One region of the Natronincola ferrireducens genome, then DNA from elsewhere that is predicted to be linked to it. Evidence: riboswitches for the same ligand, from Rfam matches in the RefSeq annotation. Region 1 holds a riboswitch; each other region holds the start of a gene.
What was found. A riboswitch is a leader RNA that binds a small molecule or an ion and turns the genes downstream of it on or off. The one in region 1 is predicted to bind cyclic di-GMP.
Positions count from the first base shown of each region.

Region 1 (5,498 bases):
TAGTTTACTTGTTTTATATCTAAGCTATCAAATTCTTCTTTTGTAAAAATAAATTTAATGCCTACTATATTTCGAGAAAGTCCCAGTGTATAGTTTAATTGTTTGATGATATCCTTATGACTCAATTATCTCACTCTCCATCTTTTTAAATTGTATTTAATAAGTTTACCATTCTATCGTCTAAAAAAAGTCTATTAAAGATAGAAGAAAAGGGTGTCAGGCACTTAAATTACTAACTTATTGAACAAAAAAAGTCAATCTTAACAGGTCGGCTCTTTTTGTGTGGAAAAAATCAAAGGAGAAAGACATATATCATATCCAATCTTATGATAAATGATAATAAAATTAATAAAGGAGGACAATATCAATGATAAAAATAGCCCATGTAGAAGAAGCTAAAAGACTAACAGAACTACCACACAAGGTAGTAGAGGTAGTCAGAGAACTGGTAGAAATCTTAGACAGTGAGTATGGAGAGTACGGGGATGTGGATGGTGGAGAAAACTACACCAACACACTAATTCTGCTAAACAGTGACTAATCGGTTTCCCTAATCATTCCTGAGGGCATTACACCTAAGAAATTACTAAAGGAGGCAATCATCAATTACATGGCAAATAAATTTTTAAAAAACAGTTAACATAATAAAATACCTATCACTCAAAACTGAAAAACTATTACTTAGCCTAGAGATTACCAAAAGAACACCTCTTTGTCCCCCTAGGGACAGGAAAGTATACCTAGGATTTTTTATGCCCCAAAATGGGGGGTAAGACAGACAAAATTTTTCGGTAAGAATGTACACAAGGGACGATCTTGTTGAAAAAAGAGGTAAATCCCACTAGAAAATTTTTGGTGAACTCAACTTAAAAGAGATTGTCAGAAGTTCCAAAAGATTCAGGATAAAACATTTCTTAGAAAGAAAGTGATCATTTGAAAGTGTGGGAAATGAAATTTATCATATATAATGTTATCATAAATGATAACATTATTAATAAAGGAGGACACTATTAATGATACAAATAGACCCTGCAGAAGAAGTAAAAAAACTATTTCTTTAAGCTAATAATTTACAAGCTTTAACTAGGAACAACAGGGTTTCTTATAAAACCATAACAATAAATAAAAACGCTTTAAAATATTGAAATAACAACAATTATTTGCCCAGAAATGACTAGCGAAATTTATTTGCATAGGACTTTTGGCTAATTATAATATTATTAATGTCCAAAGAATATACTACATTAGAATAACATTTATACTACTTTTGGCTAGTATCATTTATACCTAAGGATATAGAATAACAAGATATTTATTACTTACCAAGCAATAGGGAGCTATGAAGTATGACCTTTATTTGGACACTTAGGTCACATGGAGCTGGTAGTGTAACCGACCTCTTGTAAATAAATTATCAATGGGAGGGGAGGGGAGGAGTGCTTATGATTAAGTATGGATTAACTAACTCGTGACATAAAAGTAAAGTTAATCTATAGGTATAGCTTTAAATTAGTTTTTCATACATTTATAGATATACTGACCTAAGGAAGGGCAAACTGCTCAAAAGAACAGGACGCAAAGCCTAGAGTCTAAGGTGCAGATGGTATGATAACGATACCTTTGCCACTATGATAGTCTGGTTGCTGATTATAGAATCGTTATTCTAATACAGATGATAAATCAAATCTAAACTGTTTTGCTAATATGCTAATAAAGGTATAAAACAATGAATCTATATGAGATGAAAGAGGGGAATATTATGAAAAAGAGATTATTCAGCATTTTACTAGCTGTTATGCTTATTTTCTCACTAGTTCAATTTGTTTTTGCAGGCACTGAAGATTGTACTAGTCCAAAAGTCAACCCTACTACGGGGAGCTATGACAGCATCCCTATATTAGGACCAAATCCAATTCCTAGTAGCCTTGAGGCTCCAGAAGGCTGTATATTAAAAGCTTTTAAAATAGATTTAGATGAAAACGAATTAGTAGACGGCATATATAAAGTCGGAGATGATGATACTGCAAGTACAGATCTTAATTCAAAGTTTCAAGTAACAATCACAAATAATGGAGATACATTTGCTTGGGCATCAACTATGCCAGTATTTCATGTATATGTAAAAGGTGGAAATCAAGGTGGTAACTTATACAGTTATTATCCTAAATATCCTCAGGGAGTTTACAATGACTGTGGGTTAAAACAACCAGCTAATAATCCTAACAATACTGGCTCAGGCTGGAGTCATATTACTTTCTACTATTGTGAAAAGCCTATGTTCTATGAAGAGACAGCTTGGGCTTATGGTGGGAATATTGCAAGAAAGTTTACATCTATTGAGGGCTTAAATGCAAACAACTGGGGATGGACCAATGGACCTATTAGTGAAGGTGAATATGTATTGAAATTGTGGGCTGGTGCTGGTCAAAATAATCTTGATAATGGAATTCATGTTGGAAATGTTATAGTTGATTATAAAGCTGGTACAGTGATTGTAAATTATGATATATTTAGTGGTTATGCACTTCAAGAAACCCATCTATGGATTGGGAACCAAGAGCTTCCTTCAGACCGTCGGGGTCGCTTAACCAATGCTCCTGGTCAATTGGGCTTTAAGGTAGGGGAAGAATATAAATTTAATGGCGATATCTATGTTGCTGCCCATGCTGTAGTAGGTATTCCCGCGGTAGATTAGGTGACTGTAATCAAAACAAGAAAAACCCTTCTATAGGGAAGCTGACCCTACAATGCCATTAAGTACCAGAGAGGATTAATAGAATACTTCAAATACTATCATACAACACACAAGTTTTTGTTGCATATACTTATAATAAGGAGTTGTATGATTATGAAAAAAAATCGTTTTATCTACTATGGTATATTTTTACTAACGGTTTTTGACATAGCTTTTACGTCGATAGGATTACAACTGGGGATTATAGAAGAGGCAAACCCTATCATGGATTACTTTATTCATTTATCCATGATCCTATCCATAATCGGTGTGGTATTATATGTAGGAATAGCGATGATTTTTTTATACAAAGTCAGGTCTAAAATACCGTGGTTATCTAAAGCCCTCATGGGATTAACGGCTGTAAAGCTTTGGATAATGGTACTGCATGTTAGATGGGTAGCTTTATATTTTATCTCTTAATAATTCAGGGTCAATCCTTAGGGGTTGACTCATCTTCATTCTGTTTCTCCTGCAAAGCTCGCCAAATAGAGGAATAGGTAAGACCATCCACAATCGTGCCTTGAAACTCTTCATAATTTTCATAGATAAAATCATAAATTCTTTGAGGACTAGTGGTATTAAGGACTTCTGTTAATCTATAAATGGCTTTTTTAGTAGTAGGAGTTAATGCCTTCTTTTTTCTAGTAGCTTTATAGGCAATGATGTCTTCCATATAATCCTCCCAATCATGAAAAATATAGGCATGGGTAGTCTTATCACCAGACTTTCCTGTAGGGGATGGGTTATCCTTTAAGGACTGTATATTTTTTTCCATGATATGGACATACCTACTTACTGTTCTTCTATCGATATTCAACTTAGCTGCAATCTCACGATAAGATAATTTTTCAAGAAAGTGATATTTAAAAATATCAATAAGCAGTTCTTTTTTCACAGGATAACCCCCCTTTTTATTTCCAAGTATATCATAACAATAGGTGGGGATGAAGGATATTTTTCACTAATTATGTACAACAAGAAAGGGTTTTAAGGATATTGGTACATAGTTAGTGAAAAATAGAGGAAAAAAATCGTGGTTTTTCTATGAAATCCGAGGATGTATAGGGATTATTTTTACCAGTGATGCTAGATAGCCTATTTAAAAAACGTTGAATTTCAACAAGAAACAATTTTTACTAAGCCTTACTAAGACTGGGGGGTATATGTCTAAACAAGGCTTAATTTGTCAAGCGAAATATTATTACAACATTATACGATATGTGAAAATATGGTATAATATTGTAATATATGTAAGATTATGGTTGTTGTGTTGGACTGTTTTTAAATTTATGTATACTATTTTGTATTAATGTCTGTAAATCACATTAAACCAATTAATACTAAAGAAAGGAAAGGATATTGTGATTATAATTATAATAATGGTTGGTCTCCTAATCGGTTCTTTTCTCAATGTCTGCATTTACCGTATTCCTAGGGAGGAGTCCATCGTCTATCCCTCATCCCATTGCCCCAGCTGTAGCACTTCTCTGAAGCCGAAGGATTTAATACCGGTATTAAGCTATATGGTCTGCAGGGGGAAATGTTGTTACTGTCGAGAGGAAATTTCTCCCCGCTATCCCTTTATTGAGTTGTTTAATAGTGTCCTTTATGTTTTATTATATATACAATTTGGACTATCCCTGCAATTTATGGCCTATGGAGCCCTGGCTAGTATATTGCTTGCTATTAGCATGATAGATTACTATCATCAGATTATTCCTGATGGTATGGTGATTTTGATCTTCCTTATAGGGTTGGTTTATAAAGCAGTTCATATGTTGCTTTATGATACTTCCTTCCCCCTCCTTAACAGCATAGGGGGACTCTTAATGGGAGGAGGATTTTTTCTTCTGATTGCTATTATTTCTAATGGTGGCATGGGTGGTGGTGATATCAAGTTGATGGGGGTGCTGGGTTTTTGGCTGGGATGGAAAACCACCCTACTGATGATGCTTTTGTCATTTCTCATAGGGGGAGGCCTTTCGGTTTTACTGCTGGCTTTTAAGAAAAAGAGTAGAAAGGAGGCTGTTCCCTTTGGTCCTTTTATTGCTCTAGCCGCCTTTATCACCATCTGTTGGCAACGGGAAATTTTAACGTGGTATATAGAACGATTTTTCAATAACCTATAAAGGAGGAAAAGACTTGGAAAAGAATGTTTTCAAAATGTGGGAAAAAGAAATGCTTTCCATTGATATCGGTAGCCACAGTATAAAAATGGTTGTAGGAAAGTATGAAAAAAACACCGTTACCATCAATAAAGTGGTAACGATTGAAACGCCTATTGATACCTTTTATGATGGAGAAATAATTGACATGCTCCCTCTAAAGGAGGCTATTGCTGGAGCTTTACATAACCATAGAATCAAGGCCACCAAAACAGTATGTACCCTAGAGAGTACCTCTATCATAACGAGGGAAATAGATATGCCGGCTGTAAAGTATGAGCAAATGAAGGGTATGCTGGAATTTGAAATTGAACAATACCTTCCTATCGAAATAGATCAATACATCATTCAATATAAGCTATTGGAAACCTTTAAGGACGGTGAACTGGAAAAAACAAAGGTACTGGTGACGGCTCTTCCTAAGAAAATAGCAGGGGATTATCTTCATTTGATAGAGTCCTTAGGGTTAAAGCCCATAGCTTTAGACATTCACTCCAATGGGGTAGACAAGGTTTTTGCTGGGTCGGTGAAGATTAATGGGGTTAATGATTTTTCTAATAAAACCATAGCAATTATTGATTTAGGTCACACCCAGA
Region 1 covers NZ_FNFP01000002.1:355,918-361,415, reverse strand. The annotation lists gene BLS22_RS07275 (DUF169 domain-containing protein) at 1-125, opposite strand, end outside; gene BLS22_RS15080 (hypothetical protein) at 368-541, shown strand; cyclic di-GMP riboswitch class II at 1,324-1,407, shown strand; cyclic di-GMP riboswitch class I at 1,541-1,648, shown strand; gene BLS22_RS07270 (hypothetical protein) at 1,760-2,695, shown strand; gene BLS22_RS07265 (DUF5658 family protein) at 2,849-3,157, shown strand; gene BLS22_RS07260 (sigma factor-like helix-turn-helix DNA-binding protein) at 3,168-3,632, opposite strand; gene BLS22_RS07255 (prepilin peptidase) at 4,099-4,866, shown strand; gene pilM (type IV pilus assembly protein PilM) at 4,880-5,498, shown strand, end outside.

Region 2 (5,498 bases), on a different contig from region 1:
AGATAAGTGTTAATGGTTTTATGTAGGGACTTCTCCCCCCTCTTTCTTGAGCTTAGCCGATATATAGAAGCCCTTAGATCCTGCATAGCTTCGTTGGCAGATTGTCTAATATGCTCTAACTGTACTTTTAATCTATCATTTGAAATGCTTTGCCATTTTCCATTTAAAGCATGGATGGCATAAGTAATACTAAAAAGCCGTTGAGATACATTGTCATGTATTTCATTAGCAATTCGATTTTGCTCTTCTACTAGCATTAGTTGTTCTTCTATTTCTTCTAGCTCCAACCTTTCTAAAATGACAGTGCATAGGTTAGCAAGAAAGTATAACTGTCTTAACCTTAGCCCATTTAATTGGGTCTCATCCTCTAACTGAATTCCTATTAATCCATATCTATTGGTTGAGGATTTTACCTTTATCAGGCTGTATCTTTGGGCATTAATTATAAATTCCATGGGGTAAGCAGTATGTTTAAAGGAATCTCCATACTCTTGAATGGCCTTTTTAATCTGTAATTTCTCATTATTGATGCTTTTATCGTTACTGACTGTAATTATTTCCCTATATTTTGAATAGGGTAACCCACAAAAAAAAGCTAAATTTGTTTTTGTCAGTTTTTCTGTATAATCTGCAAAAACTTGAAATAGATTTTGACGATTGTTTTGGTTAGTGAATATCTCCACCGCCTGATAAAGATCCATAATGTGCTCCATGGATTCTTCAAGACTTCCATTCAGCTGTTGTAAAGCATCATTGGCTTTTAACAGCTCCCTTTTTTGTATCACTAAATGATGCGATTGCTCATGTAGCTTTTTGCATAGATTGGAAAGTAGTTGAACAGCTAATGTGATTAAAACAAATACTAAAACGAGGTGAGCATTTTCCTTTGTCATCTCTATAATTGATTGGTTGTAGTGATTAATAAAATTGATGCTTATAGCGGTTGCCGAAACAAGATAAAGGGTTAGGGTCAACCAGCAAAAGATGGTATTTAAATAATTAGCCGCCACTAAAACGGGATTCAATGCATACCAAATAAAAGGACTACTGATACCTCCTGATGGAAATAGTAATAGTATAATTCCTGAAGACTCTAATAAAACCAATACCTTCATGATAAATACGTTTTTGTGAAGCTTTATGTAGAAACCCATCATAATTTTTGCAGATAAATACAATAAAAAGATAACTCCTATCTTAAATATAATGGGTACAGAGGGTGTGCCAATTAGATAGAAGAGGGAAGTCAATAATAATGACATATATCGATAAATATAGATAACTTTTATCTCTCCAGGTTGATTTTCTAAGAAGTTGGTTTTCATAAACAAGGTAGTTACTTTCTGCCTATTGTCCACAGGCCACATCACTTCTTCCATGTTTTTATTCTATGATATTATTAGGTCTTTTACTGTCATTATTAATAAGCTTCTATATATTATTCTAAACCTCATTAGAATATTGCCATTTTAAAAAAATTATATGCAGTAGGTTTATTTATTGTAACAATTCCCCCTAATGGATTAGAACACAAAACCAGCTATTACTAGCTGGCAGGTTGCACTACTGACTCCTTGCATTCCAAGTGCCCAATTAAAGAATACAAATCATTGTCCCCATCTATATATTTTATTATATCTAGTTTGGGGGTTGTTTAAAATATAAACTCTTCGTTGTTATTCTTACAATATTAAGCTTTTAAATCATAGATTTGCTTTTTTACGTAAATTTCTACAGGAATATTAGTAAACTTTTGTAGTTTCTTTTCTTTTTTTGCATTTAAAATTCCTGTGTAATATCATCCTCTACAAATTCCCAGCAACTTTTCCAAAATCCAACGTAAACTGGGTTCCTACTCTATCATTACTATAAACTAGCGGTATATTCGCCTCTAGGCTTTTATCCTTTGGTATTTCCTTAATCGTTGCCAATCATGTTCTCTCTATACTGCTAATTTGTATAATAAGTAACTTGATTTGTTCTTAATCTATTAATAATTTGTTTGCTATTCTTTGTATTTAAATGATTAAATAGTAATAAAGGCAGATACTCCGAAGAATATCTGCCCCAACTATTACTATATAATTTTTATTTTAAAATCCTAGTACCAGCCTCTTAACTTCATAGCATCAGCAACACGCTTGATAGACATCATGTAAGCCGCTACCCTCATGTTTACCCCATGCTCTTCTTTTAATGCCCAAATTTCATTGAAGGCTTTTTCCATTAATTGAGATTGCTTTTCTTGAACTTCTTCAAAGGTCCAAGAATATCTCATTAGGTTTTGTACCCACTCAAAATAGGATACTGTAACACCACCAGCATTTGCTAAAATATCTGGTACTACAACGATGCCTCTTTCGTCTAGAATTTTATCTGCATCTAATGTTGTAGGTCCATTAGCACCTTCACTGATGATTTTAGCCTTAATATTAACAGCATTTTCTGCTGTAATTTGATTTTCTAAAGCACATGGCATTAAGATATCTACATTTAATGCAAAAACTTCATTTCTATCTATTACTTCTTCAGCTCCTGGGAAGTCTTTTACAATCTTGTGTTCTTTTACATATTCTGCTAATGCCGGTACATCAAGACCATTTTTGTTTATGATACATCCAGAGGCATCAGAAACCGCAACTACCTTAGCTCCCATTTCTGCAATATATAAAGCCGCATAACTACCTACATTACCAAAGCCTTGAAGAGCAACTGTTGCTTCTTCTAATGGTAAATTAATTTTCTTAGCAGCATCTCTCGCCATAATGGCCACACCATATCCAGTTGCTTCTGTTCTTGCTAATGAACCATAGAAGGATACAGGCTTTCCTGTAAGTACTCCAGGTTGGAAATCACCAGTAGCTTTGTGATATTCGTCTACCATCCAAGCCATAATTTGACCGTTTGTATTTACGTCTGGTGCCGGAATATCCACTTTTTCTCCGATGATTGGAGCAATAGCTCTAGTAAATCCTCTTGATAATCTTTCTAATTCTCCTTGGGATAATTCCGATGGATTTACAGTAATTCCACCTTTACCTCCACCATATGGAACACCAACTACACCACATTTAAATGTCATCCATGTAGAAAGAGCTTTTACCTCGTCCAGGTTTACATCTGGATGAAATCTAATACCACCTTTAAAAGGCCCTATAGCATCATTGTGCTGCGCCCTGTAGCCAATGAAACTTTTCACTGTGCCATCGTCCATTTTAACAGGAACCGCTACTTCCAATACTCTCATTGGATTTTTTAAAATCTCATATACCGCTGGATCTGTTCCTAGCTTGTCACATGCCTGCTTCACCTGCTTTTGAGCCGTTTCAAATACATTGATGTGTTTTTCCCCCATGTTCCTATACCCTCCTAAAAAATATTTTATATGCTTCTAAAAATATAGTGTAGCATTTATATCAAAAAAGCAAAGGCTTTTTTGAAAACATTTTGATTTTTCAGTAAATATAAGACCTACTATTTCATCCTAAAATAATTATGTATAGATACCGTTAAATTATTAACTAATTTTTACCCTTATGGACAAAAAAATTTGTCTAATTATTACTGTTATCCGAAACCGTTAGCCAAGCCTTCAATTTAAATTATAGCATATCCATTTTTAATTTGCAAATACCTTAATCGCATATTACCAAACTTTTTACATCTACATTGACACTAATAATATTAAAGGATGTCATCTCTTCAACCTCATACTTTACCTGCTCCTGCAACCGTTCCATTAGGGCTCTAATAGGATTGCCATAAACAATTTTTACCTCCAGCTCAATAGTCAAGCCCTCTTGGGTATTAGTGATATCTACATGGTCTATTTTATATATGCCTATAATTTTATTGGCAGCATAGAAAATTAATTCCCGAACCACCCTGTCGGATATGGTATACTTCCCTAAGTAACTAAAGGTAGGTCTTACGACAGATTTTTCTGCTTCTTGGGTTTCGTCTCTGCCCATCCTCTTGAATACCTTTAAGGGGTTTAGGAAATATCCAGAAAATTCCTTTTTAATTTCAAAGGTTGGTACCGGGATAATATGCTTTCCTTCCTTTTTACGACTTTTTTTAGCAGTTTTAATATCCTCTTCCGTAGCAATATCCTCTATATAAATCTTTTCTGTCACATCCCCAAGCTCCAAGGTTTGGGCAATGGAATAAACCATTTTTTCTGAAGTTCCTAAAATCAATATTCCTTCAGGATTTTCTTTATCAATGGCTTGTTTAACTTCTAGTCGATGATTGTTATCAATAAAAAGAGCTCTTTTTATTGCCGCCATCTTTGATTTTTCCCTTTTTGCAGAATACCCTGCCAAAACTTTGTTTTCTTTAATTAAAAGCCCATCATCAATAATATATTTAATATTTTTTGCTTTAGCCACATGCATAGCTTGATAGCTTTTACCTGTTCCACTGGTACCCACCAATACAATAACCCTCATACAAAAACCTCCCATACTACAGATTAATATCTATTTTATCATATTTTTTTCTTGTCTATACAAATAAAATGATAATCATTATATTTTAGTGTTTTTGTAGAAAAAAATAGAATATTTATTGATTATAATATTTTCCCCTTGTTATAATACATATTGTAGGTAAATAAATTATACATAGAGGAGGAACCAACAATGGCATATAAAATTACTGATGCTTGTATTAGCTGTGGAGCATGTGAACCAGAATGTCCAGTAGATGTTATTTCAGCAGGAGATGATATCTATGTAATCGATCAAGATGGATGCATTGATTGTGGTGCTTGTGCTAACGTATGTCCTGTAGATGCACCTATTCCAGAGTAATCTTATAAAATGATCATAAAAAAAGCGGCAGTTGAAAAAACTGCTGCTTTTTTATATATCATTTTCCTTCTCCTTATGCTTATCTTTTTTTAGCATGTCTAGCTTTACTAAAAATTTCAGTACTGCTTTTTCTTCATTAAAGGAAAAATCATTTAATAGAGAATAGAGAAGTTCCTTTTCCTTATCCTCAATTTCCTCTAATAATTCCTCACCCTTAGAAGATAAGCTTAACAAATGTACTCTTTTATCTTCTTCTGACTTGGTTTTTATAATATACTGCTGCTGTTGAAGTTTATTGATAAGGGTTACAAAAGAATTACGGTCAATACCCAAGGCATCAATCACCTCGAACATCTTCTTTTCCTTTTCCCCTCCCAGTTCTTTAATTATTAGCAATTCTAAAAGAGACAGATCTATTCCTTTTACTTGAAGTCCCTTTTTATCATATGAAAGAATATTTTTTATTAACTTTAATAAATATTCGTGAATTTGCTGATAATAATTTCTCATTCCATCACCTTTGTTGATTTTTTTATAAACATTACATTCAGTATATAGGATAAGTCCTTGGGATACAAGTTTATGCCCCAAACAAAAAAAGAAGAGAGGTAGTCCCCTCTCCTAAGCCCTCGCTGCTGCCACCTCTTGAAAAAGAATTTCCTCTATATCTTCTTTTTCTAATGT
Region 2 covers NZ_FNFP01000001.1:362,363-367,860, reverse strand. The annotation lists gene BLS22_RS01660 (sensor histidine kinase) at 1-1,358, opposite strand, end outside; cyclic di-GMP riboswitch class II at 1,544-1,627, opposite strand; gene BLS22_RS15470 (pseudouridine-5'-phosphate glycosidase) at 1,806-1,931, opposite strand; gene BLS22_RS01655 (Glu/Leu/Phe/Val family dehydrogenase) at 2,102-3,355, opposite strand; gene BLS22_RS01650 (Asp23/Gls24 family envelope stress response protein) at 3,636-4,451, opposite strand; gene BLS22_RS01645 (4Fe-4S binding protein) at 4,644-4,814, shown strand; gene BLS22_RS01640 (MarR family winged helix-turn-helix transcriptional regulator) at 4,866-5,324, opposite strand; gene BLS22_RS01635 (electron transfer flavoprotein subunit alpha) at 5,436-5,498, opposite strand, start outside.
Region 2: it holds a riboswitch for cyclic di-GMP, as region 1 does, so the genes downstream of both, BLS22_RS01660 (sensor histidine kinase) here and BLS22_RS07270 (hypothetical protein) in region 1, are expected to answer to the same signal.

Region 3 (5,498 bases), on a different contig from region 1:
CAGCGGCAACAGCATTTGGGAGTCATACTTGCTTTTATAGTGATGCTGTCACAGTCACATGTGCATCCACAGGCATAAAAAATATGGACTATTCTAAAACAGCTTTACCTTTAATCAGCATTCCTTTTGTAATCGGCATGATTGGCTATCTGATCATGGGGTTTATCATGGCTTAGGATGAAAAGAATATAGAATTTAACAATCAATCCAGAAGGGGAGAAGATAATAGTGAAAGCAAATTTAATTCTAAAAGGAAATGCTATATTTGATAGTATCACGCCAAATCCTTTTAAGGGTTTTGTAGCAGTTAAAAACAATAAAATTATAGGAATAGGTAGTCCTCAAGATATGGAAAATTTTGTGGATGCCGATACTAAAATAATTAATGCAGGAGATAAGCTAATAATGTCCTCTTTTTATGATAGTCATACCCATCTAATTTTAGCAGGTATGTATAAGACCTATGTAAATCTAGGTAAGGCTACTTCTGAAGAAGAGGCGGCAAAGATGCTGAAAGACTTTGTTGATGTCAACCCTAATCTTATGACAGAATGGATACTTGGATTTAATTGGTATCATGTCTTTTGGAATAACAAACAACTACCTACAAAGTACACATTAGACAAATATTTTCCAGATAAGCCGGTATTTTTATTAAATGCAGAGGCACATGGGGCATGGGTAAACAGTAAAGCGTTAGAGGTTGCAGGTATAAATGCAAATACTCCTGATCCATTGTATGGAGAAATAGGTAGGTTAGAAAACGGAGAACCATCAGGATTTCTATATGAAACAGCTTTGGGTTTGGTGGGTGTTCTTGCTCTTGCTTCCTCAATGGAGAAGGACAAACGTTATGTAAAGGCCTATACTAAAAATGCTATAGAATTTGGCATAACATCAGTAAATGATATGCAGCCATATTTTGGATTAAATATGGGAGATTATGAAGCATATAGGGAATTAGAGGATAATGGAGAATTACATGTAAGGATACATTCAGCTGCCGATCTATTGGGGGATTTACAGAAAACAGCTGAGCTGAGGAGAAAACATAATACCGACAAGCGAAAAATTACTTTGTTAAAACAATTTATGGATGGTGTTCCTACAACCCATACTGCTTTGATGCTTAATGATTATGCTGACAGTCCTGGCAATAAGGGACTTCCTCTATCGGATCTTGATGCTATTGCCAAGGCTGTAGAGGAAGCCCATAAGCTAGAGTTTTCTATTAGACTACATTGTTGTGGAGATGGAGCTGCTAGAATGGCATTGGATTTTTATGAAAGTGCTATAAAGAAGTTTGGACAAAATAAAGCCAGACATGGTATAGAGCATTTTGAACTGGTACATCCTGATGATATACAAAGAGTCAGAGGCTTAGGTATAATCCCGTCAGTTCAACCAGAGCATCTTGCGATTACCCAGACTTTTGATGCTAATCCATATAGAATGACGTTGGGAGAAGCTAGGGCAGAGAAAACTTGGCCTCTTAAGAATCTTTATGATGCCGCTGGCGTTTTGGCCCTTGGCAGTGATTGTCCAGTTGTAGATAATGATCCATTTATAGAAATTTACAGAGCTGTCACAAGGCTCCATAATGATGGAGAACCTAAAGGTGGTTGGAATCCAAAGGAAAAGCTCACGATGTATGAAGTGTTGAGATCCTATACCTATGGTTCCGCCTACGGAACATCCAGGGAAAATGAACTTGGAACGTTGGAGATAGGCAAATTTGCAGATATTATGGTTCTTGATAAAAATCTATTCAATATAGAGGTATCAGAGATTAGAGATACCAAGGTTGATATGACAATTATGGACGGCCAAATTGTTTTTGAAAGATAAGTGGGTTTTATCTGTTTTTAAATGATACATATATACTTAAAATATCATCAATATATTAAAGAATGTAGCTGGAAGTTTTAATTTATCACTAAATACAGTCATGGAACCATCTAGAGGATTTGCAGTGGTGGCAGAGGAAATACAAGCAAGTATACTAAGTTTAAATGTTAAGAAACAATGGGTAATGTCTGACCTCTTGAAGATTTTATGCTTCAAGAGGTTTTTAAAATTTATGTTTCTCATATTTTTTCATCCTATATTATTAGCCTTTAGTGTATTGCTAAAGCTTTCATTTCTCCAAGTAGAGATTAAGTTCTAAATCCTGGAAGTAAGTGTAGTGGAATATTATTTAAAGAACATACAATCACAATATATTATTATTAATCCCTCCTTAAAATTTATTATATACAACAGAAAAGAAGGAATTTTAAAAAAAATGTAGAAAAATATGTCTTATGGTGTAGTATGTTAGATTCACATAATAACCATTATAAAATTTAATAATATTGATAATAGCAAACTTATTGAAAAATGAGGACGCAAAGCTATGGATCTAAGGGAAGTACTATTCCTATGATTGCCAGGTTGCCAAATATATAGTAGTAATAGGATATTAAACTATAGGGCGCCTTAAGTAAAGGGTGCTCTTATTTTTTATTAAATAGAAGTCAAAATAAATATCTTTAAATAAATATCTTAAGGGTTCCTATAAATATAAATATAAAAGTAAAATTTACAAGTAAGGTAGGTTTTTAAAATGGCCAGCAAGTATATTTATCAATTTAATATTCATGATATATTCAAAACCACTGATGAACAAAAGATTTTTATCGGTTCCTTTAAGGAAGATAACAGTAAATTTGTTATAATCAATATTTTAAATGTCCAAAGATTTCTACAGCAGGAAGTAAAGGAACAATTACAATTATTAAACAACTTAGTCTATTTTGAGGAGCTTAATGAAGGAATTGTTCTTGTCACTAGCTTCAAAAAATCCCAATATTTAGCAGAATATGTGAAGAATAATACCCTCACTATAGAAGAAGGTTTGAATTTAGCTTATCAGTATTTAAAAGGAATAGTGAAATATGATGGTTTTTCCAATGATATTAAGCATATTCTAATCGATGAGTCTCAAATAACTATAAAAGAAGGAAATATACTATTTAATGAATTGTTATTCCTAGAGGATGGGATGGTAGATTATGACCATAGCTTCAAGAGAGTGGCCCAAAGCGTAGCAGCTGTATTAAAAACAATTGTTTGTTCAAATATTAGTATTACAAATGTACAATCTAATGTCTTAGATGGAATAGTAGAATTTATAAAGGATTTAGAACAGGGAGATCATGAATATACAAATTTTCATGAAATTCTAAGGGATTTTCAGTTTCTCTATAGGGGTGGTTCCTATAATAGCCATCATTTACAGGAAGTATCAAAACTTTTAGAAGAGGATAATTATAATTCTTATAAAAAAAGACAACCTAAGAAACAACAAAATCATACTTTTATTAAAGCAACTATAGCAACAGCAGTTGTTGGAGTAGCCATTGCTGTATTAGCCCTTGGAATAGGAGATAGGTCTAAAACAGGGGATAGTGAATCAAATATACCTATGGCTTATTTTGAAGAAAATCAAATAGATAACCATTGGGAGTTTATAAATAATAGTATTGTTTTTGGTGATGATAATAAACTTAAAGAATTTTTATGGGAAGTTAGAAAAGAAGATAATGTTTTAAATCAATATTCTTCAAAGGATTTAAGCTTGTCTTTACAAGATGAAGGAAGATATGAGATTGCTCTAAGGGTAAAAGACGCAAATAGCAATTGGAGTGAAGAATTTAGTAGAGTGATAAGAATAATAGAAGAGGATGGAGAGGGGGATGACGACTTAACAAAACCTATACAAAGCAGCCATGTCATAGAAAATTTTGAAAAATATGATGTTTTCTATCCTGATTCGGATATTGTAACAACTGATGATACGATATTCCGAAGTGGAGAATATGCCCTAAAATTTTTAGGTACTTTCGATCATTTATCTAAGGATATCTTCTTAAATAATGTTAATATACAAAACAATGGGGTTCTTTCCCTCTGGATCATGACGGATGGCTTTGAAGACATTAAAATGGAGTTTCAAGGATATAATAGTGATGATGACTTAAAGTTTCAACATGCTATAGATTATAGTGCTAAAGTGATAGGACAGTGGGAAATGATATACTTTGATATCCCAATTGAAGGAATAATTAAAATAAAAACAGCTGTACTAAGCTCTAATACGACAGTGTGGATTGATGACATAAAAATTGATTCTTATAAATAACAAAATTAAAATAGTTAACAAACAATTTCAGGAACAATAAAAAACTATCAGAATTTTCCACTTCTGATAGTTTTTTTATAGATAACTATTATTTTTCTGAGGTTAACCATTTTTCACTAGTAACTCTAATGCCAAAGGCTCCCAAGGGGGCTGTAACTAGAATGGATAATACAGCAATTGCTAAAATAATTTCTCCTGATGGCACCCCCATAGCGAGGGGGACAGCTCCAATAGCCGCTTGAACAGTGGCTTTGGGCACATAAGAAATAACACAGAAAAACTTTTCCTGTCTGTTAAGATTTGTTCCGGCTACTGATATTAATACACCAATGCTTCTAGCGATTAACCCAATTGCAATAATTATTAAACCTATAAAACCTGAATCAATAGCCACATAAATATTTACTTCAGCACCTACAAGGACAAATAATAATAGCTGAGCAAATACCCATATTTTATTGAATTTATCACTTAGCCGTTTGGCCACAAAGGGATAATGCTCTAGGAGAATGAATCCAATGGTCATTACCCCTAGCAAGCTGGCAATAGGGATGAAACCTTCTAGGAACTCTTCAATACTATTAAGGACAATGGCAGCACCCAACACAATAAGCACTTTTTTGGTATCCCGCATAGAGTACTTTTTAAAGAGAAATACCATTAAAAATCCCACCATAACCCCTAAACCAATACCTAGGATAATAGAGATAGGTATGGTTAAAACCTGTCTAAATAAATTGATATCGCCACCACCATACAATCCTAAAAAAGCAGTAAATAGAGTAATGGCAAATACATCGTCTACGGAAGCCCCTGCTAAAATCAAAGTAGGAATTCCTTTATCCTCACCAACCTTTCTTTGTATTAAATCCAGCATACTAGGAACGATGACAGCTGGAGAAACAGCTGCTATAATAAATCCTAGAATTCCAGCTTCAATTCTTGAAATCCCCAATAAGTAGCTTGCCACCATCATAATCGTTAATCCCTCTAATATTCCAGGAATACAGCTCATTTTAATGGCAGGAACCCCAACTTTGTTTAAGGTGTCTTTATTAAGACCTAATCCAGCCCTTAATAAAATAATGATTAAAGCTATTTTTCTAAGGTCTGATGATATTGTTAAAATTTCTTTGCTGATTAGGTTAAAACCATAGGGCCCCATTGCTATGCCTAAAACCAACATACCTAATAATCCAGGCAATCTAATTTTTTCAAATGCTCTGTTGAAGATTAATCCCAAAAGAATAATACCAGCAAGACTCAAAGCCATACAACATACCTCCATTTCTCTATAGATGATAGTCTCTCCCCA
Region 3 covers NZ_FNFP01000001.1:869,865-875,362, forward strand. The annotation lists gene BLS22_RS03940 (Na+/H+ antiporter NhaC family protein) at 1-176, shown strand, start outside; gene BLS22_RS03945 (amidohydrolase) at 229-1,848, shown strand; gene BLS22_RS03950 (hypothetical protein) at 1,885-2,091, opposite strand; cyclic di-GMP riboswitch class I at 2,353-2,441, shown strand; gene BLS22_RS03955 (hypothetical protein) at 2,606-4,183, shown strand; gene BLS22_RS03960 (cation:proton antiporter) at 4,272-5,456, opposite strand.
Region 3: it holds a riboswitch for cyclic di-GMP, as region 1 does, so the genes downstream of both, BLS22_RS03955 (hypothetical protein) here and BLS22_RS07270 (hypothetical protein) in region 1, are expected to answer to the same signal.